Regions from separate parts of the Pseudomonas sp. C321 genome, predicted to be linked through region 1. Evidence: predicted binding sites of a transcription regulator. Region 1 holds the regulator's gene; each other region holds the start of a gene.
The links. The regulator FliA, encoded in region 1, starts transcription of late flagellar genes. The targets are predictions, from matches to a motif close to CTAAAGTTTNNNNNNNNNNNGCCGNTAA.
Positions count from the first base shown of each region.

Region 2: a site for FliA is predicted at 2,473-2,500, ahead of ACZRJ6_RS01810 (methyl-accepting chemotaxis protein). Genes of this name have one in related genera too.
Region 3: a site for FliA is predicted at 4,848-4,875, ahead of ACZRJ6_RS03170 (flagellar protein MotY). Genes of this name have one in related genera too.

Region 1 covers NZ_JBUZRB010000007.1:241,454-251,585, forward strand. The annotation lists gene ACZRJ6_RS21205 (ParA family protein) at 1-62, opposite strand, end outside; gene motD (flagellar motor protein MotD) at 114-1,001, opposite strand; gene ACZRJ6_RS21215 (flagellar motor protein) at 1,017-1,757, opposite strand; gene ACZRJ6_RS21220 (protein-glutamate methylesterase/protein-glutamine glutaminase) at 1,757-2,875, opposite strand; gene ACZRJ6_RS21225 (chemotaxis protein CheA) at 2,925-5,114, opposite strand; gene ACZRJ6_RS21230 (protein phosphatase CheZ) at 5,127-5,915, opposite strand; gene ACZRJ6_RS21235 (chemotaxis response regulator CheY) at 5,934-6,308, opposite strand; gene fliA (RNA polymerase sigma factor FliA) at 6,476-7,216, opposite strand; gene fleN (flagellar synthesis regulator FleN) at 7,213-8,046, opposite strand; gene flhF (flagellar biosynthesis protein FlhF) at 8,171-9,487, opposite strand; gene flhA (flagellar biosynthesis protein FlhA) at 9,499-10,132, opposite strand, start outside.
Region 2 covers NZ_JBUZRB010000001.1:386,063-396,194, reverse strand. The annotation lists gene ACZRJ6_RS01820 (inorganic phosphate transporter) at 1-1,087, opposite strand, end outside; gene ACZRJ6_RS01815 (transporter) at 1,294-2,316, opposite strand; gene ACZRJ6_RS01810 (methyl-accepting chemotaxis protein) at 2,596-4,224, shown strand; gene ACZRJ6_RS01805 (PepSY domain-containing protein) at 4,365-4,670, opposite strand; partial or broken gene ACZRJ6_RS01800 (sterol desaturase family protein) at 4,838-5,059, shown strand; gene ACZRJ6_RS01795 (glycerophosphodiester phosphodiesterase) at 5,161-6,288, opposite strand; gene ACZRJ6_RS01790 (DUF2025 family protein) at 6,535-6,858, shown strand; gene ACZRJ6_RS01785 (antibiotic biosynthesis monooxygenase family protein) at 6,855-7,175, opposite strand; gene ACZRJ6_RS01780 (CTP synthase C-terminal region-related (seleno)protein) at 7,172-7,867, opposite strand; gene ACZRJ6_RS01775 (LysR family transcriptional regulator) at 7,948-8,838, shown strand; gene ACZRJ6_RS01770 (DUF1003 domain-containing protein) at 8,835-9,350, opposite strand; gene ACZRJ6_RS01765 (diguanylate cyclase) at 9,502-10,132, opposite strand, start outside.
Region 3 covers NZ_JBUZRB010000001.1:660,905-671,036, reverse strand. The annotation lists gene ACZRJ6_RS03205 (molybdopterin oxidoreductase family protein) at 1-557, shown strand, start outside; gene grxD (Grx4 family monothiol glutaredoxin) at 673-1,014, shown strand; gene bfr (bacterioferritin) at 1,186-1,656, opposite strand; gene ACZRJ6_RS03190 (bacterioferritin-associated ferredoxin) at 1,856-2,074, opposite strand; gene ACZRJ6_RS03185 (peroxiredoxin) at 2,399-3,001, shown strand; gene rnt (ribonuclease T) at 3,068-3,739, opposite strand; gene pyrC (dihydroorotase) at 3,736-4,782, opposite strand; gene ACZRJ6_RS03170 (flagellar protein MotY) at 4,939-5,847, shown strand; gene ACZRJ6_RS03165 (argininosuccinate synthase) at 5,976-7,193, shown strand; gene ACZRJ6_RS03160 (response regulator) at 7,840-8,472, shown strand; gene ACZRJ6_RS03155 (PA3496 family putative envelope integrity protein) at 8,550-8,732, opposite strand; gene nth (endonuclease III) at 8,840-9,478, opposite strand; gene ACZRJ6_RS03145 (Rnf-Nqr domain containing protein) at 9,504-10,010, opposite strand; gene ACZRJ6_RS03140 (RnfABCDGE type electron transport complex subunit G) at 10,003-10,132, opposite strand, start outside.

The DNA.
Region 1 (10,132 bases):
GCGATGGAGGTGGTGGTCTTGCCGACTCCACCCTTTTGATTGGCAACTGCCCAGACTCTCATTCGGATTGTTCCTCCCGGCAGGCACAGGCTCGACCGAGAAATAGCATGGGGTTATAGAACCGGTGACGGAGAATTGACGGCACTCTCTCGACCCGGCGGCTTTACAGGCGTCGGTGCAGTTTGTGTGCCAGCCCGCTTCAATGCGGCATCCGGTCGCGCATTGGCGGTGCCGGTGCCGGTCAAGCTGCGGCGCACATCCAGGTTGCGTGACACCACCAACACCACCCGGCGGTTGCGCGCGCGGCCTTCGGCAGTGGCGTTATTGGCCACTGGCTGGAACTCGCCATAACCCACAGACGCCAGGCGCCCTGGGTTCACACCCTGCATCGCCATCATGCGCACAATGCTCGCCGAGCGGGCCGAGGACAGTTCCCAGTTGGTCGGGTACTGCGCCGTGCTGATGGGCAGGTTATCGGTAAAACCTTCGACGTGGATCGGGTTGTCGAAAGGTTTCAAAATCGTCGCCACCTTGTCGATAATGGTGAAGGCCATATCGCTGGGCATGGCGTCGGCGCTGGCGAACAGCAGGCTGGAGTTGAGCTCGATTTCGACCCACAACTCGTTGCCGCGAATAGTCATCTGGTTGGAGCTGATCAGGTCGCCAAAGGCGGCGCTGATGTCATCGGCGATGCTTTTGAGCGGATCGCTGCCGCCACTGACGCCGGCGTCGGTTTCATCGCTATCCTTGACCAGGGGCTTGGCCGGGGTCACGGTCTTCGGGCGTTCGTCACCAATGGGGATGGGCTTGAGGGCGCGGTCCGAGTCGTTGAACACGCCCACCAGCGCTTCGGAGATAACTTTGTACTTGCCTTCGTTGATCGACGAGATGGAGTACATCACCACGAAAAAAGCGAACAGCAAGGTGATGAAGTCGGCGTAGGACACCAGCCAGCGTTCATGGTTGACGTGTTCTTCAGGCTCGCGGCGACGACGACTCACAACACATACCTCCCATCAATCCATGAAGCCCTGGAGCTTCAATTCGATGGAGCGCGGGTTCTCGCCCTCGGCAATCGACAGGATGCCTTCGAGCAGCATCTCGCGATAACGGGACTGGCGCATGGCGATAGACTTGAGCTTGCTGGCCACCGGCAACAGCAGCAGGTTGGCACTGGCCACGCCATAGATGGTGGCGACAAACGCCACGGCGATACCGCTGCCCAGTTGCGAAGGGTCGCCCAGGTTGCCCATCACATGGATCAGGCCCATGACCGCACCGATGATGCCAATGGTCGGCGCGTAGCCGCCCATACTTTCAAAGACTTTGGCAGCATTGATGTCGCGGCTTTCCTGGGTGCAGAAGTCCACTTCCAGGATGCTGCGAATGGCTTCCGGCTCGGCGCCATCCACCAGCAATTGCAGGCCTTTGCGCGCGTAGTTGTCGGGCTCGGCATCTGCCACGCCCTCAAGGCCCAGCAGGCCTTCCTTGCGCGCCGTGAGGCTCCAGTTGACCACCCGGTCGATGCCGCCTGGCAAATCCACACGCGGCGGAAAAATAATCCATATCAGGATCTGCATGGCGCGCTTGAACGAACTCAGGGGCGACTGCAACAACGCCGCCCCCACGGTACCGCCTATCACGATCAACGCCGCCGGGCCGTTGGCCAGGGCGCCGAGATGGCCGCCTTCCAGGTAGTTGCCGCCGATGATGGCGACAAATGCGAGGATGATGCCCAACAGGCTCAACACATCCATCAGAGACAGGCCTCCACCAGGTGCTTGCCGATGTCGTCCAGGCTGTAGACGGCGTCTGCCAGGTCAGCCTTGACGATGGCCATGGGCATGCCATAGATCACGCAGCTGGCTTCATCCTGGGCCCAGATCGCACTGCCGCCCTGTTTGAGCAGGCGCGCACCTTCGCGACCGTCGGCGCCCATGCCGGTGAGCACCACCGCCAGAACTTTGTCGCCGTAGGACTTGGCGGCGGAACCGAAGGTAATATCCACGCAGGGCTTGTAGTTCAGGCGCTCGTCACCGGGCAGGATTTTGATCGCGCCACGGCCGTCGATCATCATTTGCTTGCCGCCTGGGGCCAGCAGGGCCAGGCCAGGGCGCAGGATGTCGCCATCCTCGGCTTCCTTGACGCTGATGCGGCACAGCTTGTCCAGACGCTCAGCGAAAGCCTTGGTGAACGCGGCAGGCATGTGCTGGATCAGCACGATAGGTGCCGGGAAGTTCGCCGGCAGTTGAGTCAACACCCGTTGCAGGGCTACCGGACCGCCGGTGGACGTACCGATGGCAACCAACTTATAAGCCTTGCGCTTGGGGGCCGGCGAATGGGGGCTGGGTGCCGCTGCACGAGCCGGCGCCACAGCAGCGCGCGCAACCGGTGCAGGTGCCGCGCGACCGAACGTGCTCGGCGCCACGGGAGGTGCTGCCACCGGGGCAGGCGCCGCAGCCCTGAAACTGCTGCGATTACTGCGCGAGATGCTGTGCACCTTCTCGCAGAGCATCTGCTTGACCTTCTCGGGGTTACGCGAGATGTCTTCGAAATTCTTCGGCAGGAAGTCCACGGCGCCAGCGTCCAGCGCATCGAGGGTCACTCGCGCGCCTTCGTGGGTCAGCGAGGAGAACATCAACACCGGGGTCGGGCAGCGCTGCATGATGTGCCGCACAGCGGTGATGCCATCCATCATCGGCATCTCGTAGTCCATGGTGATCACGTCCGGCTTCAACGCCAGAGCCTGATCGATCGCCTCTTTGCCGTTGGTGGCCGTTCCGACCACCTGGATATTGGAATCCGCTGAAAGAATTTCCGAGACGCGGCGGCGGAAGAAACCCGAATCATCCACCACCAGAACCTTGACTACCATAACCACTCCGTTAGGCGGGGCGAGGGACAACCGCCCCGCCCAGCCAGAATCAAATACGCCGTGCGGCGTAACGCTTGAGCATGCTCGGAACATCGAGAATCAGTGCGATCCGACCGTCACCGGTAATGGTCGCACCCGACATGCCCGGGGTTCCCTGCAGCATTTTGCCCAAAGGCTTGATGACCACTTCTTCCTGGCCTACCAGTTGATCGACGACAAAGCCGATACGCTGGGTGCCCACGGAGAGAATCACCACATGGCCTTCGCGCTGCTCTTCATGTTTGGCCGAGGCCACCAGCCAGCGCTTGAGGTAGAACAGTGGCAACGCCTTGTCGCGCACGATCACCACTTCCTGGCCGTCCACCACGTTGGTGCGCGACAGGTCGAGGTGGAAGATTTCGTTGACGTTGACCAGCGGGAAAGCGAAGGCCTGGTTGCCCAGCATCACCATCAGGGTAGGCATGATCGCCAGGGTCAACGGCACCTTGATGACGATCTTCGAGCCCTGGCCCTTGGTCGAGTAGATATTGATCGAGCCATTGAGCTGGCTGATCTTGGTTTTCACCACGTCCATGCCCACGCCACGGCCGGACACGTCGGAAATCTCGGTCTTGGTCGAGAAACCCGGTGCGAAAATCAGGTTGTAGCACTCGGTGTCCGTCAGGCGGTCGGCGGCGTCCTTGTCCATCACGCCGCGCTTGACCGCGATGCCCCGCAGAATGTTCGGGTCCATGCCTTTGCCGTCATCAGAGATGGACAGCAGGATATGGTCGCCTTCCTGTTCCGCCGCCAGAATCACCTTGCCGCCACGGGTCTTGCCCGTTGCTTCACGTTCTTCCGGGGTTTCGATGCCGTGGTCAACTGCGTTGCGCACCAAGTGGACCAGCGGGTCGGCCAGGGCCTCGACAAGGTTTTTGTCGAGGTCGGTTTCTTCGCCCACCAGTTCCAGGTTGATCTCTTTCTTCAACTGCCGAGCCAAGTCGCGAACCAGGCGCGGGAAGCGGCCGAAGACTTTCTTGATCGGCTGCATCCGGGTCTTCATGACGGCGGTTTGCAGGTCAGCGGTGACCACGTCGAGGTTCGATACAGCCTTTTGCATGGCTTCATCGCCGCTGTTAAGCCCCAGGCGCACCAGACGGTTACGCACCAGCACCAGCTCGCCGACCATGTTCATGATGTCGTCCAGCCGTGCGGTATCAACCCGTACGGTGGTTTCGGCTTCACTGACGGGTTGCTTGTCCGGGGTGGGGGCAGCAGGTGCTCGCGCTGGGGCCGGGGCAGGCACAGGTTTCGCAGCCACTGGCGCAGCGGCCTTGGCGGCAACCGGAGCCGGTGTGGCAACAGCGGCCGTGGCCGTGGCAGCAGCGGCAGGTGCGACGTCGGAGAACTTGCCCTTGCCATGCAGGTCATCGAGCAGGGATTCGAACTCGTGATCAGAGATCAGGCCATCGGCAGCGGGTGCGGCTGGCGCAGCAGCCGCAGCGACTGCCGGCAGCGCTTCAGCGGCAAACGAGCCCTTGCCATGCAACTGATCCAGCAATGCTTCGAATTCGTCGTCGGTGATTTCATTGCTGGCAGGTGCAGCCGCTTTCACTGGAGCGGGCGTCGCCGCCACGGCGTCGGGGGCAAACTGGCCCTTGCCATGCAACTGGTCGAGCAACGACTCGAACTCGTCGTCGGTAATGTCTTCGGTAGTCGGCACCATTGTTGGTGTCGCGGCTACCGGAGCCTCAGCCTGGGCCTTGACGGCATTGAGCGAGTCCAGCAGTTGTTCAAATTCGCTGTCAGTGACATCACCCTCAGGCTCGGCCACAGGTTCAGCCACCGGTGCAGGTGCAGGTGCATTGGCAGCCGGTTCTGCCAGGCGCGCCAGAGCGGCCAGCAGTTGCGGGGTGGCGGCAGTGATCGGTGCACGTTCGCGCACTTCACTGAACATGCCGTTGACCGCGTCCAATGCTTCCAGAATCACGTCCATCAATTCCGAGTCGACGTGCCGCTCACCCTTGCGCAGGATGTCGAACACGTTCTCGGCGATGTGACAGCACTCCACCAGCTCATGGAGCTGGAGGAAGCCGGCGCCCCCTTTTACAGTGTGAAAACCGCGAAAAATTGCATTGAGCAGGTTCGCATCATCCGGTCGGCTTTCCAGCTCAACCAGTTGCTCGGACAGTTGCTCCAAAATTTCGCCGGCCTCTACAAGAAAATCCTGAAGGATTTCTTCATCGGCGCCGAAGCTCATGTACGTGTGCTCCTAAAATCCAAGACTGGACAGCAAATCGTCTACGTCATCTTGCCCTGACATAACGTCTTCACGTTTATCGGCATGAATCTGCGGACCTTCACCCTTGGCGAGGTGTTTTTGTGGATCTTTTTCCGAGAGGATCGCTTCGCGGTCATGTTCAATACCGGCAAAACGATCCACCTGCCCGGCCATAAGCACCAGTTTGAGCAAATTGCTTTCCACTTCAGTGACCAGTTGGGTCACTCGTTTGATCACCTGGCCGGTGAGGTCCTGGTAATCCTGGGCCAGCAGAATGTCGTTGAGGTTGCTGGAAACCGTGCGGTTTTCCTGCTCACTGCGCGACAGAAACCCTTCGACCCGACGCGCCAGCTCACGAAATTCTTCGGCGCCCACTTCCCGGCGCATGAAACGGCCCCAGTCGGTGCCCAGCGCCTTGGCTTCATTGGACATGCCGTTGACCAGAGGCGTGGCGTTTTCCACCAGATCCATGGTGCGGTTCGCCGCCGCCTCAGTCAGCCTGACCACATAGGACAGGCGTTCGGTGGCATCGGTGATTTGCGAGATTTCTTCGGCCTGGGGCATGTGCGGGTCAATCTGAAAATTGACGATTGCACTGTGCAACTCACGGGTGAGTTTGCCCACTTCCTGATACAGGCCGCGATCACGGGTCTGGTTAAGCTCATGGATCAACTGCACCGCATCGCCGAACCGGCCTTTTTCAAGGCTTTCGACCAACTGGTGAGCATGTTTTTTCAGGGTCGATTCGAAATCGGCCTGCGATGATTCGTTATGCTCCATAGCTCCCCCGTGGCGACATCAATGGTTGATGCGTTCGAAGATTTTTTCGATCTTCTCTTTCAAGGCCAATGCGGTGAATGGCTTGACCACGTAGCCGTTGACCCCGGCCTGGGCGGCTTCGATGATCTGTTCACGCTTGGCTTCGGCGGTCACCATCAGCACGGGAAGGCTGCGCAGTTTTTCATCAGCGCGCACATGACGCAGCAAATCGATACCGGTCATGCCCGGCATGTTCCAGTCGGTTACCAGAAAGTCGATGCTCCCGCTGTTGAGGATCGGAATCGCTGTAATGCCGTCATCCGCCTCGACCGTGTTAGTGAACCCAAGGTCACGCAACAGGTTTTTTATGATCCGCCGCATCGTTGAGAAGTCATCAACGATGAGGATTTTCATGTTCTTGTCCAATTCGACCTCCAAGCAGTCTTAAACGCGTCCAGCACCTGGCGCGCCATTTCAATCAACAGGCGTTACACAAAAAGGACTGCTGGGGTACACCATGGGCTAACCCGCCCACACCAAGAGCATGGACGGTGTCGTTCGCAGTGTCCCCACACTGCCTGTCAGCGCGCTCGCCACTCTCCCAAACGCCCCCGCAAGCGGGCCGCGCACTGGCTGTGTAACTGGCTGACCCGCGATTCGCTGACCCCCAGGACCTCACCGATTTCCTTGAGGTTCAGCTCTTCGTCGTAGTACAGCGCCAACACTAGTCGCTCACGCTCCGGCAAATTGGCAATCGCGTCCGCCAGTGCGCCCTGGAAGCGTTCATCTTCCAGATCGCGCGACGGTTCAAGATGAGCACTCGCGCCGTCCTCATGCAGCCCTTCATGTTCGCCGTCCTGCAACAGGTCGTCGAAACTGAACAAGCGACTGCCCAAGGTATCGTTCAAAATCCCGTAGTAATCGTCGAGACTCAATTGGAGTTCGGCCGCAACTTCGTGATCTTTAGCGTCACGACCGGTTTTTGCTTCAATTGAGCGAATTGCGTCACTTACCATGCGGGTATTGCGGTGGACCGAACGCGGCGCCCAATCACCTTTACGCACTTCGTCGAGCATCGCGCCACGGATACGGATACCCGCATACGTCTCGAAACTCGCACCCTTGCTCGCGTCATATTTGGTCGACACTTCGAGCAAGCCGATCATGCCTGCCTGGATCAGGTCTTCGACCTGGACGCTGGCGGGCAAGCGTGCCAGCAAGTGGTAGGCAATGCGCTTGACCAAGGGCGCATAGCGCTCAATCAATTCGCCTTGGCTATCACGAGCCGAACTTTTGTAAAGGTTATAGCCGCTGGCTGTCATAACACCGGTCCTGCGCTCGTCTGATGCACCAATCGCTCGACGAAAAACTCCAGATGCCCCCGGGGATTGGCGGGCAACGGCCAAGTATCGACCTTCTGAGCAATAGCCTTGAACGCCAGTGCGCACTTCGAACGAGGGAATGCTTCATAGACTGCACGCTGCTTTTGCACAGCCTTGCGCACACACTCGTCATAGGGAACTGCGCCAACATATTGTAAGGCGACATCGAGGAAGCGATCCGTGACCTTGGTCAACTTGGCGAACAGGTTGCGTCCTTCCTGCGGGCTTTGGGCCATATTGGCCAGCACGCGAAAGCGGTTCATGCCGTAGTCGCGGTTAAGCAGTTTGATCAGGGCGTAGGCGTCGGTGATCGAGGTGGGCTCGTCGCAGACCACCAGCAACACTTCTTGCGCTGCGCGCACAAAGCTGACCACGGACTCACCAATCCCGGCGGCGGTGTCGATCACCAGCACGTCGAGGTTGTCGCCAATATCGCTGAAGGCCTGAATCAGGCCCGCATGCTGCGCCGGGCTCAGATGCACCATACTCTGGGTGCCAGAGGCAGCCGGCACGATGCGAACCCCGCCGGGGCCCTGCAACAGCACGTCGCGCAGCTCACAGCGGCCTTCGATGACATCGGCCAATGTATGTTTGGGCGTCAGTCCCAGCAGAACGTCAACGTTCGCCAGTCCCAGGTCGGCATCCAGCAGCATGACGCGGCGGCCAAGCTCTGCCAGGGCCAGGGACAAATTCACTGACACGTTAGTTTTCCCGACGCCACCTTTGCCGCCGGTCACCGCGATCACCTGTACGGGATGCATGCTGCCCATTTTATTTCTTTACCTTGTCTTGCTTAGACGCAGGCTACATGAGGTGGTCGCGCGAACTACTGGCAGACCATCGATGTAGGTACTTTTTTGCACTGTCGTTTTAAAATTGAAGGCCATGTTGCCCTCAGCCGACCCGTTTGGCCGGACTGTGGTAGAGATCCGCGAACATGTCAGCCATCGCTTCCTCACTGGGTTCTTCCTGCATTTGCACGCTGACAGCACGGCTGACCAACTGATGACGGCGCGGCAGATGTAAATCATCCGGAATCCGCGGCCCGTCGGTCAGGTAGGCGACCGGTAATTCATGACTAATTGCCAAACTCAGCACCTCGCCCAGACTCGCCGTTTCGTCGAGTTTAGTCAGGATGCAGCCCGCCAGCCCACAACGCTTGTAACTGTGATACGCAGCGGTGAGAACCTGTTTTTGGCTGGTTGTTGCAAGCACCAGATAATTTTTTGACTTGATCCCGCGCCCAGCCAGGCTTTCCAGCTGCATGCGCAGGGCCGGATCGCTGGCTTGCAGGCCAGCGGTGTCGATCAACACCACACGTTTGCGCAGCAGCGGATCGAGGGCGTTGGCCAGCGACTGGCCTGGATCGACATGGGTCACCGGCACGTTGAGGATGCGGCCCAGGGTCTTGAGCTGTTCCTGGGCGCCAATGCGGTAGCTGTCCATGCTCACCAGCGCGATGTTCTGCGCGCCGTACTTGAGCACGTATCGGGCTGCCAGCTTGGCCAGGGTGGTGGTCTTGCCCATGCCGGCAGGGCCGACCATGGCAATCACGCCACCCTCTTCCAGGGGTTCGATTTCCGGGGTAGCAATCATCCGCGCCAGATGGGCCAGCAACATGCGCCAAGCCTGGCGAGGCTCTTCAATTTCGGTGGTCAGCGCCAACAGATCGCGGGACAACGGGCCGGACAGGCCGATGCGTTGCAGGCGGCGCCAGAGGTTGGCCTGTTGCGGTTTGCTGCCCTGCAATTGGTTCCACGCCAACGAGCCAAGCTGCACTTCCAGCAGCTCACGCAGGCCGTTGAGTTCAAAACGCATCGAGTCGAACACACGCTGATCGACCGGGGCGGCCTGTGCGGGCGCCGCAGGACGTGGTGGCTCGACAAAGGTCGGCTCCACCAGCGGCTCGGAGGCAGTCAGCGGCAGGCCGGCGAACAACTGGCGATTGGTGGTGGCGTCGCTGTCGCCGCGCATGCTCAATTCGGCCTGGGCCGAGACAATGCGCGAGGCAGTCTTGCGCAGCTCGTCTTCCAGTTCCATGTTCGGTACGCGCGGCGCCAGCGCCGAGGGTTGGTAATCCAGGGCAGCCGTCAGCTCGACACCGCCGGCAATGCGACGGTTACCGATAATCGCGGCGTCGGCGCCCAGCTCATCACGAACCAGTTTCATGGCCTGACGCATATCGGCGGCGAAAAAACGCTTCACTTGCATAACCCACTACCTCAGCCGTTGGGGCCTACTGTCGCGACGATAGTCACTTGCTTATTGTCAGGAATTTCCTGATAAGCCAAAACGTGCAAATTCGGTACTGCCAGGCGTCCAAACCGCGACAACATCGCCCGAACGGGGCCTGCCACCAGCAGAATCACCGGCTGGCCCTGCATTTCCTGGCGCTGTGCGGCGTCGATCAACGAACGCTGCAGCTTTTCAGCCATGCTTGGCTCCAGCAGAACGCCCTCTTCCTGGCCTTGCCCTGCCTTCTGAATACTATTGAGCAATATTTGTTCCAACCTTGGTTCCAAGGTGATCACAGGTAGCTCGGAGTCAAGCCCTACAATGCTTTGGACGATGGCGCGGGACAATCCGACGCGCACCGCGGCAACCAGTGCGGCAGTATCTTGACTCTTGGCGGCATTGTTGGCGACGGCTTCGGCAATGCTGCGAATGTCCCGAACGGGCACCTGTTCGGCCAACAGCGCTTGCAGCACCTTGAGCAGTTGCGACAGCGACAGTATTCCCGGCACCAGCTCTTCAGCCAGTTTCGGCGAGGCTTTGGCCAGTAACTGCATGAGTTGCTGGACTTCTTCGTGGCCAATCAGCTCGTGGGAGTGCTTGTAGAGAATCTGGTTAAGGTGG
Region 2 (10,132 bases), on a different contig from region 1:
AGCCTTTCACTTCTTCACCAATATGCCCGGCCAGGGCGGCGAGGGCGGGGATCAATTCTGGCGTTGCTTCCTTGGTGCGTACGTAGGCCGACAGGGTCGGACGCGGGTCGGCTGGGGCCGGTTGCGGTGCGCTTTTCACCAAGGCTTGCTGGGTGACTTGGGCTACTGCGGCAAATTGCAGCGACTGATCGGCCGGCATGGTGCGGTTCAGCGCGTAGGCCATCGGCAACGTACCCACCAGGATCAGCATGATCAGGCCCATGCCTTTCTGTCCGTCGTTGGAGCCGTGGGCGAAAGAGACGCCGGTGCAGGTGGCGATCAGCATGCCGCGAATCCACCACGGCGGCGGGGTGTTGCCCTTGGGTGCCTTGTACAACGAGCGGTTTTTCACAAACGCGCGCAGTGCCAGCAATAGCAGTGCCGCGAAGACGAAGCCGATCAGCGGTGACAGCAGCAACGCATAGCCGATTTTGAATGCCTGGCTCCAATCCACGCCGCTGGTGCCGTCACGTCCGTGCATCAGGGCATTGGCCACGCCGACGCCGATAATCGAACCGATCAGGGTATGGGACGAAGACGCCGGCAGGCCCAGCCACCAGGTGCCGAGGTTCCACAGGATCGCCGCGATCAGCAGGGCGAAGATCATGGCGAAACCGGCGGATGAACCGACCTGCAAAATCAACTCCACCGGCAGCAAGGCAATGATGGCGAACGCCACTGCGCCACTGGACATCAGCACCCCGAGAAAATTGAAGAATCCCGACCACACGACGGCAAAATGTGGCGGCAACGAGTTGGTGTAGATCACCGTCGCCACGGCGTTGGCAGTGTCATGGAAACCATTGACGAACTCGAAGCCCAGAGCGATCAGCAGCGCCACACCCAGCAGCAGGAATGGCATCCAGGTAGTCACCACCGTGCCCAGTTCGTGCATGTCGCGCATCAGGCTGTAGGCGGTGAACAGCAGGCCCATGGCGAGGACGGTGAAGAAAGTGATCACCGTCAACAGGCTGGGCTTTTGGTCCAACTGGGGTTTTGAATCGGCTGCGTGAGCCCGTGTGGATGCGGTCAGGGAAGGGGTGGCCATGCAGGGGCATCCAGTGAGGAAGGATGCCGCCCATGATCATTGCAGAATATTACAGGGGTACTGCGGTAAGTCAGTCTTTAGAGGATTGAGTGTGCCGCTGGTCCATAAATCAGCCTCTGGCATGACCGGCTGTAGCAATTGTCGAGCCTCGCTGGGGCTCGACGGTTACGAGGAGCATTGCGCCCTTATTTTCAAGGCAGAGGGGCTCAATAATCCTTGCGCTTGCGAAACGCCCAACGACCGGCAATCAAGGTAAACGTTGCCACCAGCGCCACCAGAATCCAGAAGCCCTCGGGGTCCTGGGAAAGCGGTACGCCACCGACGTTCATGCCAAAGAACCCGGCAATGATATTGATCGGCAGCGCCAGTACCGTGACCACGGTCAGGGTGAACAGGGTGCGGTTGCTCTGTTCGTTGAGGTTGGCGGCGATCTCCTCCTGCAACAGTTTGATCCGCTCCCCCAGGGCCATCAGGTCGTTGATGATCAGTGCAAATTCCTCGGTGGATTTGCGCAGCTCCTTCACGTCTTCTTTCTGTAGCCATTGCGGCGGGCGGTTGAGCAAACGCAGCAACGAACCCGGCTCCAGCGCCAGCAGGCGTTGCAGGCGCACCAGTACCCGGCGCATGGCTCCCAGTTCCGAGCGGTTGGTGGACAGGCGTGAGGACAACAGCTGATCCTCGATCTGGTCGACACTGATACTGGTCTTGCGCACGATCTGCGTCAGCACTTCGCCCTGGTCCCGCAGCAAATGCACGAGCAATTCCAGGGGCGATCGAAAGCGTTCGCCGGCCTTGACCGAGGAGCGCAGCTTGTCCACCGAGTGCAGCGGTTGCAGGCGTGCGCTGATCAGCAATCGGCTACGGGCGCAGACCCACAGGGTGGAGATGTCCGAAGACATCATGCTGCTGAAGTTGAACACCACATCGTTGACCACCGCCAGCAAAGCCGAGTCCACATGCTCGATGCGAGTGGAGCGTGAACCTTCGTGCAAGGCCTCGAAAAACTCTTCCGGCAACTCCAGATGCGCCTGCATCCAGCGTTCGCACGCCGCGTGGGCCAGGTTCAGGTGCAGCCAAAGGAATTCGTCGGGATCAGTGGGCTGCTGCAAGGCTTTCAGAGCAGCAGCCGAATCGATCTGCTCGGCTTTTTCACCCGGCCTGAAACGGAAACCGTAAAGCAGGCCAAACAGATCCGAATCCTGATGGCCATGGTCGATGCTGTGGTTCATGGAGGCTCACAGAGGAGGCGCCTGTAGGAGATTTCACAGGTTCGCTTGAGCGCATCATGGCAAGGGTTTTTGACAATTTTGTTACCGTTTAGTCATCCAACTGTCGGAATGTGAAGAGGTACTTTTGAACACCTTTTTAACTACCGACCCAATAGCCTCAAGAAGTGTCTGGAGCGGCCGATTCAAGGCATAAGCACTTATGTGTATCCGCGGTGCTTTCGATGACAGGGATGTTGCGGTGTGGATACACAACTTCCCTTGTTTCGAGGCTTTTCCCCTATGAATTTTTTGCGAAAGTCTTTGAGAGCACAGATCTTGTCGTTACTCGGTGGCAGCCTTCTGGCGATGCTATTGATCGCCTTGACGTGTTTTCATTTTCTCTCCAGCGGTGTGCAGAGTTATCGCAGTTTGCTGGAGGGGCCTCTGCTGACTTCACAACTGATTGATGAGGCGAACCTGCAATTCAAAGTGCAGGTCCAGGAATGGAAAAACGTCCTGCTGCGGGGTAAACAACCCCAGGACATGGAGAAGTACTGGGGCCAGTTCCAGGCTCGGCAACGGGATGTGCAAGGTATTCTGGGTCGCCTGGTGGCGCAGACCAAAAGCGATCAAGCCTTGAGTGGCCGTATTGAAACCTTGCGCCGGGAGCACAGCGTGCTAATGGCTGCTTACCAGAAGGGCCGTGATGCCTACTTGGCTGCCGGGGCGGACTCCGCGGCAGGCGATAACGCGGTCAAGGGCGTGGACCGCATGGTCAGTGAGCAGATGAGCGCGCTGGTCAGCGAGTTGCATGAACAGGGTGCGCAGCAATCGCTGATGATCAGCGCCTATGCCGACCGCACCGTGATGATCGGGCTGGCCGTGATGCTATTGTCAGGAGCGCTGATCGGCTTGTTCAGTTTGTGGCTGATTAACCGAAACCTGATTTTGCCGATCCGTGGGTTGATCGACTATGTGGCGCAACTGAGCCACGGACGTTTTGCCGAGCGTGTGGCCATCAGCCGCCAAGACGAACTGGGGCGCCTTGCCGATGCCGCCAACACCTTGCGTGATTTTCTGGCCGAGACCTTCAGTCGCTTGCAGCGCAGTGCCACGGACCTGGTGAGTGCCAGTGGCGAGTTGAGTTCGATTGCCGGGCTAATGGCCACAGGCACCCAGGAGCAATTCAACCGTACGGACCAGGTGGCCACGGCCATGACCGAAATGTCTGCCACCGCCCAGGAAGTTGCCCGTCATGCCGCCAGTGCTTCGCGGGCCGCTGATGAGGCGGACCATTCGGCCCGTGAGGGCGGTGAAGTGATGAAGGTAACGATTGCCACCATCGGCCAGATGCGTGAAGAGATCCTCAACACCGGCACGATCATTCGTCGTCTGGAAACCGATAGCGTACGCATCGGTAAGGTGCTGGAGGTGATTCGCGCGATTGCCGAACAGACTAACCTGCTGGCACTCAACGCGGCGATTGAGGCTGCACGGGCCGGCGAGGCCGGACGTGGCTTCGCCGTGGTTGCCGATGAAGTACGCAGCCTGGCACAGCGCACGGCAGCGTCGATCATCGAGATCAACCAGATCATCCAGGCAGTGCAAACCGGTGCCATCGACGCGGCCAAGGCCATTATCACTGGGCAGTCATGCAGTGAAGACAGCGTGAAAAAAGTCTCCCAGGCCGGCGCCATGCTCAATCACATCACCCAGGCGGTGGAAGCGATCCGTGATATGAACAGTCAGATCGCTACGGCAGCAGAGGAGCAAACCTCGGTGGCTGAAGACATCTCGCGCAATATCACGCAAATCACCACGGTGGCGACGGCCAATCTGGATAACGTCCAGCGTACAGAGGCGGCCAGCCAGAACCTGAGAGGATTGTCCGGTGAGCTGAACGAGGTGACCGCACGCTTGGGCGCGTGATCAATCACATCAGCAGGTGGGTAAGCTAAAGAATGGCCGGCACAGCACTGATTCGGCCAATGGTGGCAATGTCGGCGGCTTTTTGCCCCATAAAAAACGCCGCGCGACCCGAGGGTGGCGCGGCGTTTTCAGGGTTTAACTCAGGTGTCTTGTTTGTTGGTCAGGACTTCGCCGGTCTTGGCGTCCAGGTCCACGTCCCATTTCACGTTGCTGGTGTCACGCAGCTCGGTCTGATAGATCAGGCGGCCGGCTTTATCTTCCAGTTCGGTGTCGACAATGGTCGCACCAGGGTGTTTAGCCAGGGCTGCGGCGTTGAGCTTCTCGAAATCCATGACGGCGCCGGACTTGAGCAGGCCTGGAATCTGATCAGGGCGGACATCGGCCTGGGCAAGACCTGCGGTCAGGGTCAGGGCGGTAGCGGCGAACAGAGTAGTCAGCTTTTTCATAGTGTGGTTCCTTCTGGGTGAGCTGTTTAAGTAGGATCAGGTTAACCAGCGCAACTTAACTTATCCTTAATTGTGCCGGACGGTTGCGTCGTTTGTGGCTACCGCAGCGCGACTTCATGCTGCTGTCTCAATCATGGGAGACGCAGATGAAACAGTTGATGGCTTGAGTGTATGGGCCTTTATTCTGCGCGGGATTTATCGGATGGGCGCTGTGGTTGGTAGACAACGCTGCAACGGGATGGTTGCCCTTGGTGTTTATCGCTGCGGTGGCGGTGTCTTTTCTGGCGGAGTGGTGGTTGCCGTATGAGCCTCAATGGAATCGCAATCAGGGTGACCGCCGACGCGACATCGTCCACGGTCTGGTCAATGAAAACCTCAACGCCCTTGGCTCGGCATAAGCCATCAGCACATTGCCCTCGCCGAAGGTCAGGCCGTAATCACGCCCCAGCCACAGGTGACCTGACCACTCGTTTTTTTTGGGGCGGGCCACTCAGTAACCATTGTCCTCCAGCAGATTCGACACGCTCGAAGCCGGCGCGCGATTGTAGTACTTGAGCAGTTCGGCGGCGCGGTTGGTGAAGATGCCATCGACACCGGCGTCCATCACTTTCTTGAAGTCCACTGGCTCGTCGACAGTGTAGACGTGCACCAGCAGGCCCTTGTCGTGGGCCATCTGGTTCATCCATGGCTGGACCAGGTCCGAATAGCTTTGGTCACCACTGTTGGTCAGCAGGGCCGACGGGCCGGTGCCGATGGCGCCAAGGCTCTTGGCCTCGTCGATCCATTTTTCGAACTCAGCGTTGTCCTTGGGTTCCTGCTTGGCGTAGTAGGCGGCTTTGGTGGTCTCGCCGGATTCGGCGAAGGTCACTTTGGACTTGGGTTCGATGCTGCCTTCACCCACCCACAGCAGGAGGATTTTTGGCGTGTTAGGCATTTCCTTCTGCAGCTCCTTGAGGCTGTCCCTCTCGAAGGTTTGCAGCACCACGCGGCCCTTGCCTTGGCCGACCCCAATGACCTTCTGGGCTTGGTTGGAACCGATGGAACTCAGCCAACCCTTATCGAACAGCTTGTTTTTCAGGTCGCTCTCGATCCCCGGAAACTGCTTCGGCTCTTTGGTTTCGATGTACAAGCCTGGTTTATGTTGCGGGTTGCTTTCTGCAATTTTGATGATTTCATCGAGGGTAAGGATTTTCAGCCCGACGAACCCTGGCCGTGCGCGATCCGGGTAAGCGGTGTTGAACCAGCTGCCGGCGTCCAGGGTTTTCAGCTCGGCCATGGTGAACTCGTTAGCCGGGCTGTCTTTGCGTTCAGGGAATTTGGTGGCGACGTCGGTGGTGCGTTGCAGGTTGTTGTCGTGCAGGGCGAACAGCACGCCGTCCTTGCTACGTTGCAGGTCCAATTCCAGGTAGTCGGCACCCAGGTCGCGGGCCACTTTATAGGCTGCGGCGGTGGACTCCGGAGCATCAAAGGACGCGCCTCGATGAGCAATGACCGCAGGATGGGGAATGCCTTCCTTGGTCGCCAGTTCAGTCGAGCTGATCGGGCTGTCAGCCTGTGCGTGGCCAAGGCCCAGCATCAGGGCGAGCAGCAGGGCACTCTTGGTAAACGTGACAGGCATATGCGAGGTCCTTTCGTGGAGGTAGCTTCAAGAAGGCTTCCTTTTTAACAATTGAATGCAAAGTGCGCTATCACCAAACCGACATTAACGTGCGCATGGGCCATTTTTCTGCGCTTTTGTGCTGTGCTTTGCAGTACTCTTGGCCCGAGTTTCCCCACTAGAGGGAAACCTGCATTGCCTTCTTTTCTTGCCTCGTGTGTAAACCATCGTTCACTTCCCCTGTGGGACTTTTCAGTGAGGTTTACCATGCGCATCACGTCCGAGCTTATCTGCCAGGCAGCCGACCAACTCAACGGTTTTGTTGGCCTGAACCGCAAGACCGGTCATTACATCGTGCGTTTCAGCGAAGATTCCTTCGGCATGGACGTCGCCGACGACGGCATCATTCCCACCAGTGAGTTTGTCTGGCTGCCTGTTGATGAGCAGACCATGACCCTGTCCCGTGAGCACATTCAGTTGCTGCTGGACCAGAACATCGACGACCGCATCAACATCACCGAACCGCTGCGTGTGTACATGCGCCGGGTGGAAATCGCGCAGATCAGTGCGGTGCGCAGTCTGGTCAGTTAAGCGAACGCATAGGCGCGCTCCACCTTGCATACCCGCGTATGAAACGCCGAGTACCAGGTGGACCGGCCCTGTTCACGCACTTCACGGTGTTCGCCATGCTGCTTCCAGGCGAGGATCGCTGCCTCGCTGCTCCAGTAGGACACGGTAATCCCCAAGCCATCCTCACCTCGGGCCGACTCAACGCCGAGAAAGCCTGGCTGTTCGTGGGCTAGTTCCAGCATGCGCTCGGCCGCTTCGCCGTAGCCTTGATCCACCTCGGTGCGCAGTGAGCTGAAAATCACCGCGTAGTAGGGCGGGGCCGGTGTTTGGGCGATCATGCCGAGGCCCTGAGCAATGCCTTGACCAACGGTGGGACGGTGCCTTTCAAGGCGGCCCGCTCCGGCTGGAACAGCGTCGCGACATAGAACGGATGATCATCGAGTTCCACCACTCGTAAATCGCCAGCAGCGTCATGGCCGGTGGCACGCAGGGCACCGCTCAGTAGGGCGTTAGCGAAGTCGGGATTGACGCCGTAGCGGCAGCGGTAGCCTTCGCTGATGTCTTGGCTGCCATAGGCGTTGGCAGTACGCGAGCCTTCCAGTAGATGGATGCTGTCGGTCGCCTCCACCAGTGTGCAACTCAGTGGCGATAGCACCGCGCGGGGCGAATCCGGCGCTAGTTCACCATGTTCGGCATCGGCCCAGCCCAACACATTGCGGGCGTATTCCAGCACGCCATGTTGAAAACCGCCGCAGGTGCCGAGGAAGGGGCGCTGCTGTTCGCGGGCATAACGGATCGCCAGGAGCGCGCCATCCAAGTCCCGATAGGGGCTGGCGGGGACACACCAGAATCCGTCGAAGTGCTGTAACTGTTCAATGGAGTTGATGGTGTCGGTAGCCAACCAGTCGAAATCCACGGTCAGCCCCAAAGCATCGCCAGCCAGTTGCAGGGCCACGGGGATGGCCTGGTGCGCAGTGACCTGCGGGTCGTAGTCGCCGATCAGTGCCAGGTGCACGGAGGTTTTAGTCATCGGTTGTATTCCTTGGCTTGTTGAGTCCTAGTGGCCACTATAGATTGGCGTTCACGCAATCAATATTGGCGTTATTACACATGCTCAATGCAGCTGCGCACTATCGAATCGACTACCCAGACCTCTCATTGATCCTCGCCCTGGTGCGCGGCGGCACCCTGGCGCGGGCGGCGGCGTTGCTGCGAGTCGATGTGTCCACGGTGTTCCGGTCGGTGCGGCGTCTGGAAGCGGCGCTGGGCCAGGCCTTGTTTGAAAAGAGCCGCGCTGGCTACTTGCCCACCACCTTGGCCACCGCTCTCGCCGAGCAGGCCGAACGCGCTGAGCAGGCTCTGGAAGCCGCGCGTATCGGCGTGGAACAGGGCGGTGAGATGATCAGCGGTACGGTGCGCCTGACCTGCACCGACTCGGTGTTGCAAGGCTTGTTGCTGCCGGCCCTGGCGCAATTCATGCCCCGGTACCCGGCGCTGACCCTGGAGTTGAGCACATCCAATGACTTCGCCAACCTCAGCCGCCGCGACGCTGACATTGCCCTGCGGTTGACCAAGGCCCCACCGGAGCATTTGGTGGGCCGTTGCCTGGGGACGGTCGCTTATCGGGTCTGTGCCAGCGCCAGTTACGGGCAGCAGCATGACGGGCATGACCTGGCGGCCCTGGCCTGGATCGCGCCGGATGACTTTTTACCCGATCACCCGACGGTGGCCTGGCGCCGCCAGCACTTGCCGGGAGTGCTGCCAAGCTACCGCTGTAACAGCATGCTTTCAGTCACTGAGTTGGTGCGCGCCGGGTTGGGCGTAGCGGCGTTGCCGGATTTTCTCTTGGGTGAGCATCACGGCTTACAACCCCTGGGGCCGGCGCTCGCCGGTCATGACACGGCCCTGTGGTTGCTGACCCGGCCTGACTGCCGAGCACTGCGCTCAGTGGTGACCTTGTTCGATGAGTTGGGCCAGCATGTGCGGTTGCCTGGGGGCTAAGGTTTGCGCACAAACTGCTGATGCATTTCGCTGGTCAGGCTTTCGATGCGTTCGGTCAGCTGTTTGGTCATCTCCGTCAGCCGGGTGTTCTGCTCCAGCAACTCCAGAAGTTGCGCGGTGTTCTGGGCGGCCTGGGCCTGGCGCTCGGTGTTGGCGACGGCCAGGGCTTCGCGGTGTTGCGCATCGGCGTCGGACTGGGCTTTGTCCCGGGCGGCCTGGCGCGTTTGGGCCAGTAGAATCAGCGGCGCGGCATAGGCCGATTGCAGGCTGAACGCCAGGTTGAGAAGGATGAATGGGTAGACGTCAAAGTGGGTGACGCCTGTCCCGTTGAGTACCACCCACAGCACCACAATCGCCGTTTGCGCCCCGAGAAAGGTCGGCGTGCCAAAGAAGCGCGCAAAGGCTTCGGCTTTCAGGGCGAAGGTGTCGTTACCGAAGGTCGGCTCCAGGTGAGCGTGGGCGCGATGGAAACGCAGGTGATCGACTTTGGCTTGAGGTTTATCTGGGGTCATGGCGGGCTCGGATCATCGGCATAAGACAGTGATCCACTATAGACCGATGACCCTGTCGAACACGTGAAAATCCCCGCTGTTGCCCTCGGAGGCCGCGACAGGGGCGAAGCTTGTTACAGGCTCGCCGTCCGCACCTGTTATCAGCGTATGTTCAGGCAGAACGGGCAATCACGCTTTCTGCGACAGCAACGCGGTTGCGCCCCGTGCCTTTGGCGGCATACAGCGCTTTGTCAGCAGCATTGAGCCACATGTGGGCCTGGGTGAATTGCGGTTGGTAGGAGGCCAGGCCGATGCTCAGGCTGACCCGCAGTTCAGGGGCTTGCGGGTCGCGGTAACGGCTGAACATTTCCCGCAAACGCTCCATCACATAGCTAGCCTGCTCCTGGGACACGTCTGGAAGAATCACACAGAACTCATCTCCTCCATAACGCCCCGTCAGGTCGTTTTCCCGCACGCTGCGCCGTAGTTCCTTACTCAGTTGCCGCAGCACCCGGTCGCCGACGATGTGGCCGTAGGCGTCGTTGATTTGCTTGAAGTGATCGATGTCGATCAGGGCGATGGTGGCTTGGGTTTGTTGCTGCTGGCACTTGTGAAACTTCAGTTGCAGCAGGTCCTTCCAGGAACCGTGATTGAGCAGGCCGGTCAGGCTGTCGGTACGGCCGAGGGCGCTCAAGGCTCGCTTGTGTTCGGACAGCTTGATGGCCAGACGGTAACTGGCCATGCCGATGGCTACCGGGTAGAGGGTCAACATCGGCAGGCAGGCATACACCTGGATCAGGCTG
Region 3 (10,132 bases), on a different contig from region 1:
AGTTGTCGGTAGCGGCGTTGGCCGATCATCCCCATGGCCTTGACCTGGGGCCGCTGAAAGCCAACCTGGCTGCTCGACTGAAAACTGCCAATCTGCGGGTGCAGGCGGCGCCAGCGGTTATTCTCGCGGACCTGGTGCGCTTTGCCGCGCAGCCACTGCCTGCGGTTGATGAGTTACTGCTGATTGGTCGTCGTCATGTGCGCAGTAATAATTCGTGGATGCATAACTACCATCGCTTGGTGAAGGGCAAGCCTAGGCATCAGTTGCTGATGCATCCCGATGACCTTGCCAGCCGTCAGTTGAGTGACGGTCAGCGGGTTCGCGTGAGTTCGCGCATTGGCATGATTGAAGTGGAAGTAGTGTCCAGCCTGGACATGATGGCGGGTGTGGTCAGCCTGCCCCACGGTTGGGGTCATGGTCGCCCCGGCGTACAGATGACCATCGCCAGCGGGCAGCCAGGGGCGAGCGCTAATGACCTGACGGATGAGCGGCAGTTGGATGAGTTGTCGGGCAATGCGGCGTTGAACGGCGTGCCGGTGCAGGTGGTTGCGGCGTGACAGTGGAGGGGGTGGTGACTTGTCCGTCGGGGAGTCCGAGCACCACGCCAGGCTTTGCGTTACAATGCGCCACCGTGCCGACCCGTGAGTCGCAAAGTTCCAGCCGAGGTGCTCCATGGATATCATCGAAACGATTAAAGAGCAGATTGCCAGCAACACGGTTCTGCTTTACATGAAAGGCTCGCCGAATGCCCCCCAGTGTGGCTTTTCCGCGAAGGCCGCCCAGTCCGTGATGGCTTGCGGTGAGAAGTTTGCTTACGTGGATATCCTGCAGAACCCGGAAATCCGCGCCAACCTGCCGAAGTACGCCAACTGGCCAACCTTCCCGCAGCTGTGGGTCGGCGGTGAGCTGGTCGGCGGTAGCGATATCATGACCGAGATGGCGGCTGACGGTTCGTTGCAGACCACTATCAAGGCGGCTGTTGAAGCGGCTGCTGCAAACAAGACCGAAGCCTGATTTGTTTTAGGTGCCGGCAATAAAAAGCCCCGCTTCTCGATAAGAGAGCGGGGCTTTTTAGTGGCTAACTTGTAGGAGCGAGCTTGCTCGCGAAGAACTTATAGGCGCCGCGAAACACCAGATTCGCTGCGTTATCGTTAACGCTCTTCGCGAGCAAGCTCGCTCCTTGGGTTATTCACCCATCTGCGATTGCAGATAATTCTCGATCGTTACTTTGTCGATCAGGCCGACTTGGGTTTCCAGCCAGTCGATGTGCTCTTCCTGGTCTTCAAGGATATCTTCCAGCAACTCGCGGCTGCCGAAGTCGCCCTTGGTTTCGCAATGAGCGATGGCAGCCTTCAGGTTGGTGTGGCTCTTGCGCTCGAAGTTCAGATCACAGGTAATCATTTCCTGGGAGTGCTCACCGATGTGCAGCTTGCCCAGGTCCTGGACGTTCGGCAGGCCTTCCAGGAACAGGATGCGCTTGATCAGCTTGTCCGCGTCCTTCATGGCCTGGATCGATTCTTTGTACTCGTGCTTGCCCAGCTTTTCCAGGCCCCAATCTTCATACATGCGCGCATGCAGGAAGTACTGATTGATCGCGACCAGTTCATTGGCAAGGATTTTGTTGAGATGCTGGATGACTGTAACGTCGCCTTTCATGATGGGGTTCTGCCCTGTATTCGCTGTATATAGGCAGGAGTTTGAGTGGCGCAATGATTACTGTCAAACCTAAGGTATTGAATAATATATGAAAATTAATCGGAATAAGAATGTTTTTGTTCCGCGTCTTGACGGTAACTGATTGAATTGCGGGCATAAAAAAACCGGACACTAAGTCCGGTTCTTTAAAACACGCCAATTATGCGTGTGTAAATTCTGCAGAGTAGGGGATCGCAGCCTGGGCGCTTTGCAGCTTCGTCAGGGTTTCCCGTACCACTTGCTTGGCCAGGCAGGCACATTTGCCGCATTGGCTGGCAACGCCGGTGGTTTCACGCACTTCTTTGTAGCTGCAGCAACCTTCGTAGATTGCTTCGCGGATTTGTCCGTCGGTGACGCCAGTGCAGAGGCAGACATACATAAGGGAGAACCATCGCGGGTTTGAGGCTTAAGTGCGATGGATCTTAATGTTAACGAGAATGATTGTCAAAGTAGTTTCTGTCAGCTCCTGGCTAGAGCGCTCCCTTACCGATGAACGGTTTGTGCGCAGGGCGTTTTGCCATCATTCGGCCCGCGCAGGGGATTTGAAAAATCCACTAAGGACAGCTCAAAGTGGCCGTGTATGATGGTCGGTCTTCACGAAGTGTGATCGCGTCACAGCCCTGTCGTTTACCCAAGGCAGACTGGGCCGGGTCCTTTTTTACTTCAATCATGCTTTTATCAGCACTGCATCAGGAGATATCCAATGAGCGTACTCGTCGGCAAACTAGCCCCGGATTTCGATGTACCTGCCGTCCTCGGCAATGGCGAAATCGTTGACAGCTACAAGCTGTCTGAAGCCATCAAAGGCAAATACGGCCTGGTGTTCTTCTACCCGCTGGACTTCACCTTCGTCTGCCCATCGGAGCTGATCGCTCTGGATCACCGCATGGACGATTTCAAGGCGCGTAATGTTGAAGTGGTAGCCGTTTCCATCGACTCCCATTTCACCCACAACGCCTGGCGTAACACTGCCATCAATGATGGCGGCATCGGCAAAGTCAAATACACCATGGCTGCCGACATGAAGCACGACATCGCCAAGGCCTACGACGTTGAGTCCGAAGGCGGCGTAGCGTTCCGTGGTGCGTTCCTGATCGACGACAAGGGCGTTGTCCGCTCGCAGATCATCAACGACCTGCCGCTAGGCCGTAACATGGAAGAGCTGATCCGCCTAGTTGACGCGCTGCAATTTCACGAAGAGCACGGTGAAGTCTGCCCTGCCAACTGGAAAAAAGGCGACAAGGGCATGAACGCTTCGCCAGAAGGCGTTGCGGCTTACCTGACCGAGAACGCTAGCAAGCTGTAATCGCCACGTTAGCGGCAAAAAAAACCGGCCTGAGAAGGCCGGTTTTTTTATGCGCAGGATTTAACCTCAGTCGTTGAAGTCTTCCCAGCCACCCATCTGTTTCCAGCGGTTGACGATGCCGCAGAACAGGTCGGCGGTCTTCTCGGTGTCGTAGCGGGCCGAGTGGGCTTCACGGCCGTCGAAGTCGATACCGGCGGCCTGGCAGGCTTTTGCCAGCACGGTTTGGCCATAGGCCAGACCTGCCAACGTCGCGGTGTCGAAACTGGAGAACGGATGAAACGGGTTGCGTTTCATGTCCAGGCGCGTCACGGCGGCGTTGAGGAAGCCCAAGTCGAAGCTGCTGTTGTGGCCTACGAGGATGGCGCGTTTGCAGCCATTGGCCTTCAAGGCCTTGCGCACACCGCGAAAAATGTCGGTCAGCGCGGTTTCTTCGCTGACGGCCATGCGCAGTGGATGATCGAGCTTGATCCCAGTGAACTCCAGGGCGGCCGCCTCGATGTTGGCGCCTTCGAACGGTTCGACGCGAAAGAAGTGGGTGTGTTCCGGAAACACGAAACCCTGTTCATCCATGCCGATGGTGACGGCAGCAATTTCCAGCAAGGCGTCGGTGGCGCAGTTGAAGCCGCCGGTTTCTACATCAATGACCACTGGCAGGTAGCCACGGAAACGCTCGGCCATCGGGTGACGGGAACCGCCACCACCGTGTTCCTGGTCGTCGTCGAAATGGTCTTCACTCACGGGTGTTCCTCCAGCAGGCGCCAGCGCAGTGTTTCACCGGCGCGCAGCGGGATTACGGTCAGCTCGCCAAATGGCAGGCTGGTTGGGGCGGTCCAGTCTTCACGAACCAGGGTAATGCGGTCGGTATTCGCCGGCAGCCCGTAGAAGCGCGGGCCATTGAGGCTGGCGAAACCTTCAAGCTTGTCCAGGGCGTTGCGTTGCTCGAACGCCTCGGCGTACAGCTCGATTGCGGCATAGGCGGTGTAGCAGCCGGCACAACCACACGCAGCTTCCTTGGCGTGCTGGGCGTGGGGCGCGGAATCTGTGCCGAGGAAGAACTTCTCGCTGCCACTGGTGGCGGCATCGAGCAGTGCGACCTGATGGGTGTTTCGCTTGAGGATCGGCAGGCAGTAGAAGTGCGGCCGAATCCCGCCCACCAGCATGTGGTTGCGGTTGTACAGCAAGTGATGCGCAGTGATGGTCGCGCCGACGTTGGCCGAGGCCTCGGTGACGAACTGCACGGCATCAGCAGTGGTGATGTGTTCGAACACGACTTTAAGGGTCGGGAACAGCTCGACCACGCGACGCATATGCTCGTCGATAAAGATCTTCTCGCGATCGAATACGTCGACATCGCCACGGGTGACTTCGCCGTGGATCAGCAACGGCATGCCGACCTCTGCCATGGCTTCGATAGCCGGCAGGATCTTATCTATGCTGGTCACGCCAGAATCTGAGTTGGTGGTTGCGCCGGCCGGGTACAGCTTGGCGGCGTGGACAAAGCCGCTGGCCTTGGCCTCGCGAATTTCTTCGGGCTGGGTACGGTCGGTCAGGTACAGCACCATCAACGGTTCGAAGCGGCTACCGGCCGGTCGTGCAGCGAGAATGCGCTGGCGATAGGCGTCGGCTTCCGCGGCGTTACGCACCGGAGGTACCAGGTTAGGCATGATGATGGCGCGGCCAAACGTGCGCGCTACATCGGCCACGGTTTGGGGCAACGCTGCACCATCGCGAAGATGAATATGCCAGTCGTCGGGACGCAGCAGGGTCAGGCGGTCGGACATTGGGGATTCCAGGCGGGTCAATCTGGTGGGAATGCTACCGGAAAAGACTCTTGCAGGCACTCGCTATCAAGTTTTGCAGGATGCGACCGATATCCCTGGGTATGCCTTAACGATGTATGACGCCTTGATGTGTTGTAGAAACCAATGGAGCCTCCCGTGCGCCAGCATTATCTAGCCCTGCTCAGTGTGTTCGCCAGCTTGCCCGCGATGGCCCTCACGTTCCAGACCCGTCTGGAGAATATTGAGTGGAAGGTAGAAGGCGACAAATTCGAGTGTCGCTTGAGCCAGCCGATCAGCGATTTTGGTTCTGGCGAGTTCGTGCGCCGTGCGGGCGAGCAGGCAACATTTCGCCTGAAAGCCTATAACGGCTCTCTGGGTGCAGGTTCCGCGACACTATTGGCGGCAGCAGCGCCGTGGCAGCCGGGGCGCGGTGATATCAATCTGGGAGCAGTGCGTGCCGGTAGCGGTGATGTGCTGTTCAACAGCTCCCAGGCCCAGGCCGGGCGTTTATTCAATGGCTTGCTCGATGGCCGCAGCCCGACGGTGCGCCACTACGGCCGCGATGGGGGTTACTCCGAAATACGTCTATTGCCGGCGAAGTTCAACAAGGCCTACAGCGACTATCAGTTGTGTACCGCGAAATTGCTGCCGATGAATTTCGAGCAGGTTAAACAGGCCGAGGTAGGTTTTCCCGGTGGTGGCATCGACCTGGACGCCGCTGCCAAGGCCAAGCTGTTGGTGATGCTGGAATTCATCAAGGCCGATCCGACCGTCAATCATATCGAGTTGGACGGCCACTCGGACAACAGCGGCAATCGCCTGGCCAATCGTGACCTTTCAAGGCGTCGCGGCCTGGCGGTGATGGACTTTCTCAAGGCCAACGGCATCCCTGAATCGCAGATTGTCTTGCGTTTTCACGGCGAACGTTACCCGCTGGCACCGAACACCAATCCAGGCAACCGGGCGAAGAATCGCCGTGTCAATATTCATCTGGAGCGGGTGCCGGCCCCCGAGAAGCCTACGCCCCAGGCGAAGGCCCCGAGTAGCGCCGCCTCCACCTCCTGAGGTGCGGCTATTCGTCGCCCGCCCGACAGAATCTGTCGCTTTATCTTCATTTGCTGTCGCGCCCCTGTAAATTCACGGTTTTGATCGGTAGAATCGACGCCTTTCCGTAAAACCCGTGGAGTGATGGCATGGCCGACGTAAACAAGGTCGTTCTCGCGTATTCCGGCGGCCTGGACACTTCGGTGATCCTCAAGTGGCTGCAGGATACTTATAACTGTGAAGTGGTGACCTTCACCGCTGACCTGGGTCAGGGCGAAGAGGTCGAACCTGCACGTGCCAAGGCGCAAGCCATGGGCGTGAAAGAGATCTACATTGACGACCTGCGCGAAGAGTTCGTCCGCGATTTCGTCTTCCCGATGTTTCGCGCCAACACCGTCTACGAAGGCGAGTACCTGCTGGGTACCTCCATTGCACGTCCGCTGATTGCCAAGCGCCTGATCGAAATCGCCAACGAAACCGGTGCTGATGCCATTTCCCATGGCGCCACCGGCAAGGGCAACGACCAGGTGCGTTTCGAACTGGGCGCCTATGCGTTGAAGCCTGGTGTGAAAGTGATTGCCCCTTGGCGCGAATGGGACCTGCTGTCTCGTGAAAAGCTGATGGATTACGCTGAAAAGCACAACATTCCGATCGAGCGCCACGGCAAGAAGAAGTCCCCGTACTCGATGGACGCCAACTTGCTGCACATCTCCTATGAAGGCGGCGTGCTGGAAGACACCTGGACCGAGCACGAAGAAGACATGTGGAAATGGACCGTCTCCCCGGAGAACGCGCCTGACACTGCACAGTACCTGGAGCTGACCTACCGCAACGGCGACATCGTCGCGCTGGACGGCGTCGAAATGACCCCGGCCACCGTATTGGCGACCTTGAACCGTATCGGTGGCGAGCACGGTATTGGCCGTCTGGACATCGTCGAGAACCGTTACGTGGGCATGAAGTCCCGTGGTTGCTACGAAACCCCGGGCGGCACCATCATGCTGCGTGCTCACCGCGCCATTGAGTCCATCACCCTGGACCGTGAAGTCGCTCACCTCAAAGACGAGTTGATGCCCAAGTACGCCAGCCTGATCTACACCGGCTACTGGTGGAGCCCTGAGCGTCTGATGCTGCAACAGATGATCGACGCTTCCCAGGCCCACGTGAGCGGTGTTGTGCGCCTGAAACTGTACAAGGGCAACGTCATCGTCACCGGGCGCAAGTCGGACGAGTCGCTGTTCGATGCCAACATCGCTACTTTTGAAGAAGATGGCGGTGCCTACAACCAGGCGGACGCGGCCGGCTTCATCAAGCTCAATGCACTGCGCATGCGCATTGCGGCCAACAAGGGCCGTAAGTTGTTCTGAAATATCTGAGCTGTTGTGAAAAGGCCCCTTGTTTAAGGGGCCTTTTTTTTACTGGAAATTATGGGGAGCCCGAACTTTTTTTATAGTGTTTTATTGAGGGAGGGGAGCCAGCGCGTCGCATCGGTTTAATTTTTTAAACGCTGGTTTGGCAACTCTGTTTATGTGTCGCTACGTTTAATTTGCCTGGCTTGCTGTAGGGGATGTTGAGGCGTTGAAGTTTAGATATCTTCCTTGTGGTGTCGGAAGGATTAATCGGTGTGTGGTATTGGCTTACACGTCAGATTTACAGGAGTATTAACGGCTAACTTCTCTTGAGAGCGTTTACAACGTTAATACTCTGCGCGTCAGCAGCGTAAGGTTAAAGGCAAGCAAGGGGCATTGCCTGGGGCTCGTGTGCGGTATATTTACGCTGAGCCCCTTTGTGTAGGAGTGTTTCACTCAAAATATGTTTGCCTGCGGAATATTCTGAAAGGTCAAGTAACATGCGATACACCCTTGCTGACGTTTTTTTGTAGGCTAAATCCTATCTCCTTGTGGGGTGGGTCTCTGATTGCTGTTGCTTGGGGGGGCGAGCTATGCCAAGGACGAAACGACTAGGCTATTGTGCTGGCTCTAAATAACTCGAACAGCGAAATTGGACTTGCCCATGAATAAAGTGCTGATCGTGGATGATCATCCCGTCATTCGTCTTGCTGTACGTATGCTAATGGAACGTCATGGTTACGAGGTCGTCGCCGAGACCGACAACGGTGTCGATGCTTTACAACTTGCCCGCGAACATATGCCTGACATCGTCATACTTGATATTGGTATTCCCAAACTTGATGGTCTGGAAGTTATTTGCAGATTGTCCTCCACTAAACAAACTCAGCCCTTCAAGGTGCTGGTGCTGACATCTCAGGCCCCAGGACACTTCTCCATGCGTTGCATGCAGGCAGGCGCTGCGGGTTACGTGTGTAAACAGCAGGATCTGACCGAGCTCTTGAGCGCTATCAAGGCCGTGCTGTCTGGCTACAGCTATTTCCCCAACCAGGCACTCAACTCCGTGCGATCCACGTTGGGTAACGCCAGTGAGGCGCAGATGGTCGAGCGTCTTTCCGGGCGGGAAATGATGGTGCTGCAGCAACTGGCCCGGGGCAAGACCAACAAGGAGATCGCCGATGGAGTGTTCCTGAGTAACAAAACCGTGAGTACCTACAAAACGCGCTTGTTAATGAAGCTCAATGCGCGGTCCCTGGTTGACCTGATCGAGTTGGCTCAACGCAACGGTCTGGTCTAGCAGAAGCAAAGCCTCGGGCCTGAAATGGGCAGAAAAAAGCCTCCGCAAGGGAGGCTTCTGCTCATGACCTGTCGTAATCAGAGATCGAAGTCGTAATCAGCCAGTTGCTTTCGCAAGCGTCGCTCTTCCAATAGGTTATCGATGGTGCGGCGTTTGCTCAGATTGGTCTTGGCCACCTCTACCGGCGCCTCCGTTGCCTCATCAGATTCCGCGGCAACAAAGTCGTCTTCTGCATCCAGTTGTTCCTTGCCAGTGCTCATAAGGTTAACTCCAGGCTAAGACTGCCGTTGGCGCTCCTTATAACGATAAACGTCGACCGGGTAAAAAAGATTTTTTCAATCGACTGATCAATAAAAGCAATAGTTACTCAATCGTCGGAAGTCTTTTCCTTGTATTCGCACAGATCTTCGATACGGCAGCTGCCGCAGCGGGGCTTGCGGGCTTGGCAGACATAGCGCCCATGGAGAATCAGCCAGTGGTGGGAATCGAGCAAGTAAGGCTTGGGTATAAACCTCATCAGCTGTTTCTCTACCTCCACCACATTCTTTCCGGGTGCCAACCCGGTGCGGTTGCTGACGCGGAAGATATGGGTGTCCACCGCCATAGTCAGCTGGCGAAACGCCGTGTTGAGCACAACGTTGGCGGTCTTGCGTCCCACTCCTGGCAGGGCTTCGAGGGCTTCGCGGGTTTGCGGCACTTCACTGGCGTGAAGCTCCACCAGCATGCGGCAGGTCTCTATGACGTTTTTCGCCTTGCTGTTGTACAGACCGATGGTCTTGATGTACTCGGACAATCCTTCAACACCAAGGGCGTAGATTGCTGCCGGGGTGTTAGCCACTGGAAATAATTTGGCGGTGGCCTTATTGACGCCGACATCCGTTGACTGCGCCGACAAAATCACGGCAATCAGCAACTCGAACGGCGAGGAGTAGGCCAGTTCGGTTTTCGGTTCTGGATTGTCTTCGTGAAATCGACGAAAAATTTCCAGGCGTTTTGCGGCATTCATGGGGCGAGCGGTTCCTTGCAAACGGTCAATGTGGTTTTGAGTGTTGGGCCCAGGCCTGCCACCCGGCGAGCAGCAATCCGAGCAGGATAAACCCTCCCGGTGCGAGTGTGGCGAAGGAGCTGCCACCCAATAAAGGGCGTAATAGGCCCAGGGCTGCCAGCAGCAGGCCAAATATGCCGAACAGTTGAAGGCGCGCCTTGACCTGGTCGGTCTGGAAAAAGCCGGTGGACTCAAGCAGCACGCACTGAACGCTGATCAGTGCCAGGTAAATGCCCAGGTCCCGAGACAGGCTCAATGCAAAGGCCTGCAAGGCCAACTGCACGCAACTGGCCCAGGTCGCAGCCAGCAATAAACTGGCGATTAGTTGCAGTCGGCCATTCAGGCGGTTTCGCACCAACCCCCTGCTCAAGCCGTACATTGTCACAATCAACACCGCCAGCACCCAGAAGCTCAGAGCCTTGGGCAGTGTGTCGCTGACACCTATCAGCGGCGCAAGCATCAATGAGCCGGCCAGACCGCCAGATTTAGTCACGGGCAGGTACCTCCAGCAGGTGCTGACGATGTTCATCAAAGTAACGCAAGGCATCGTGGACCGCGTTGATCACTGCGCGGGAGGTAATGGTTGCGCCGGCCATTTGATCGAATTGCCCGTTG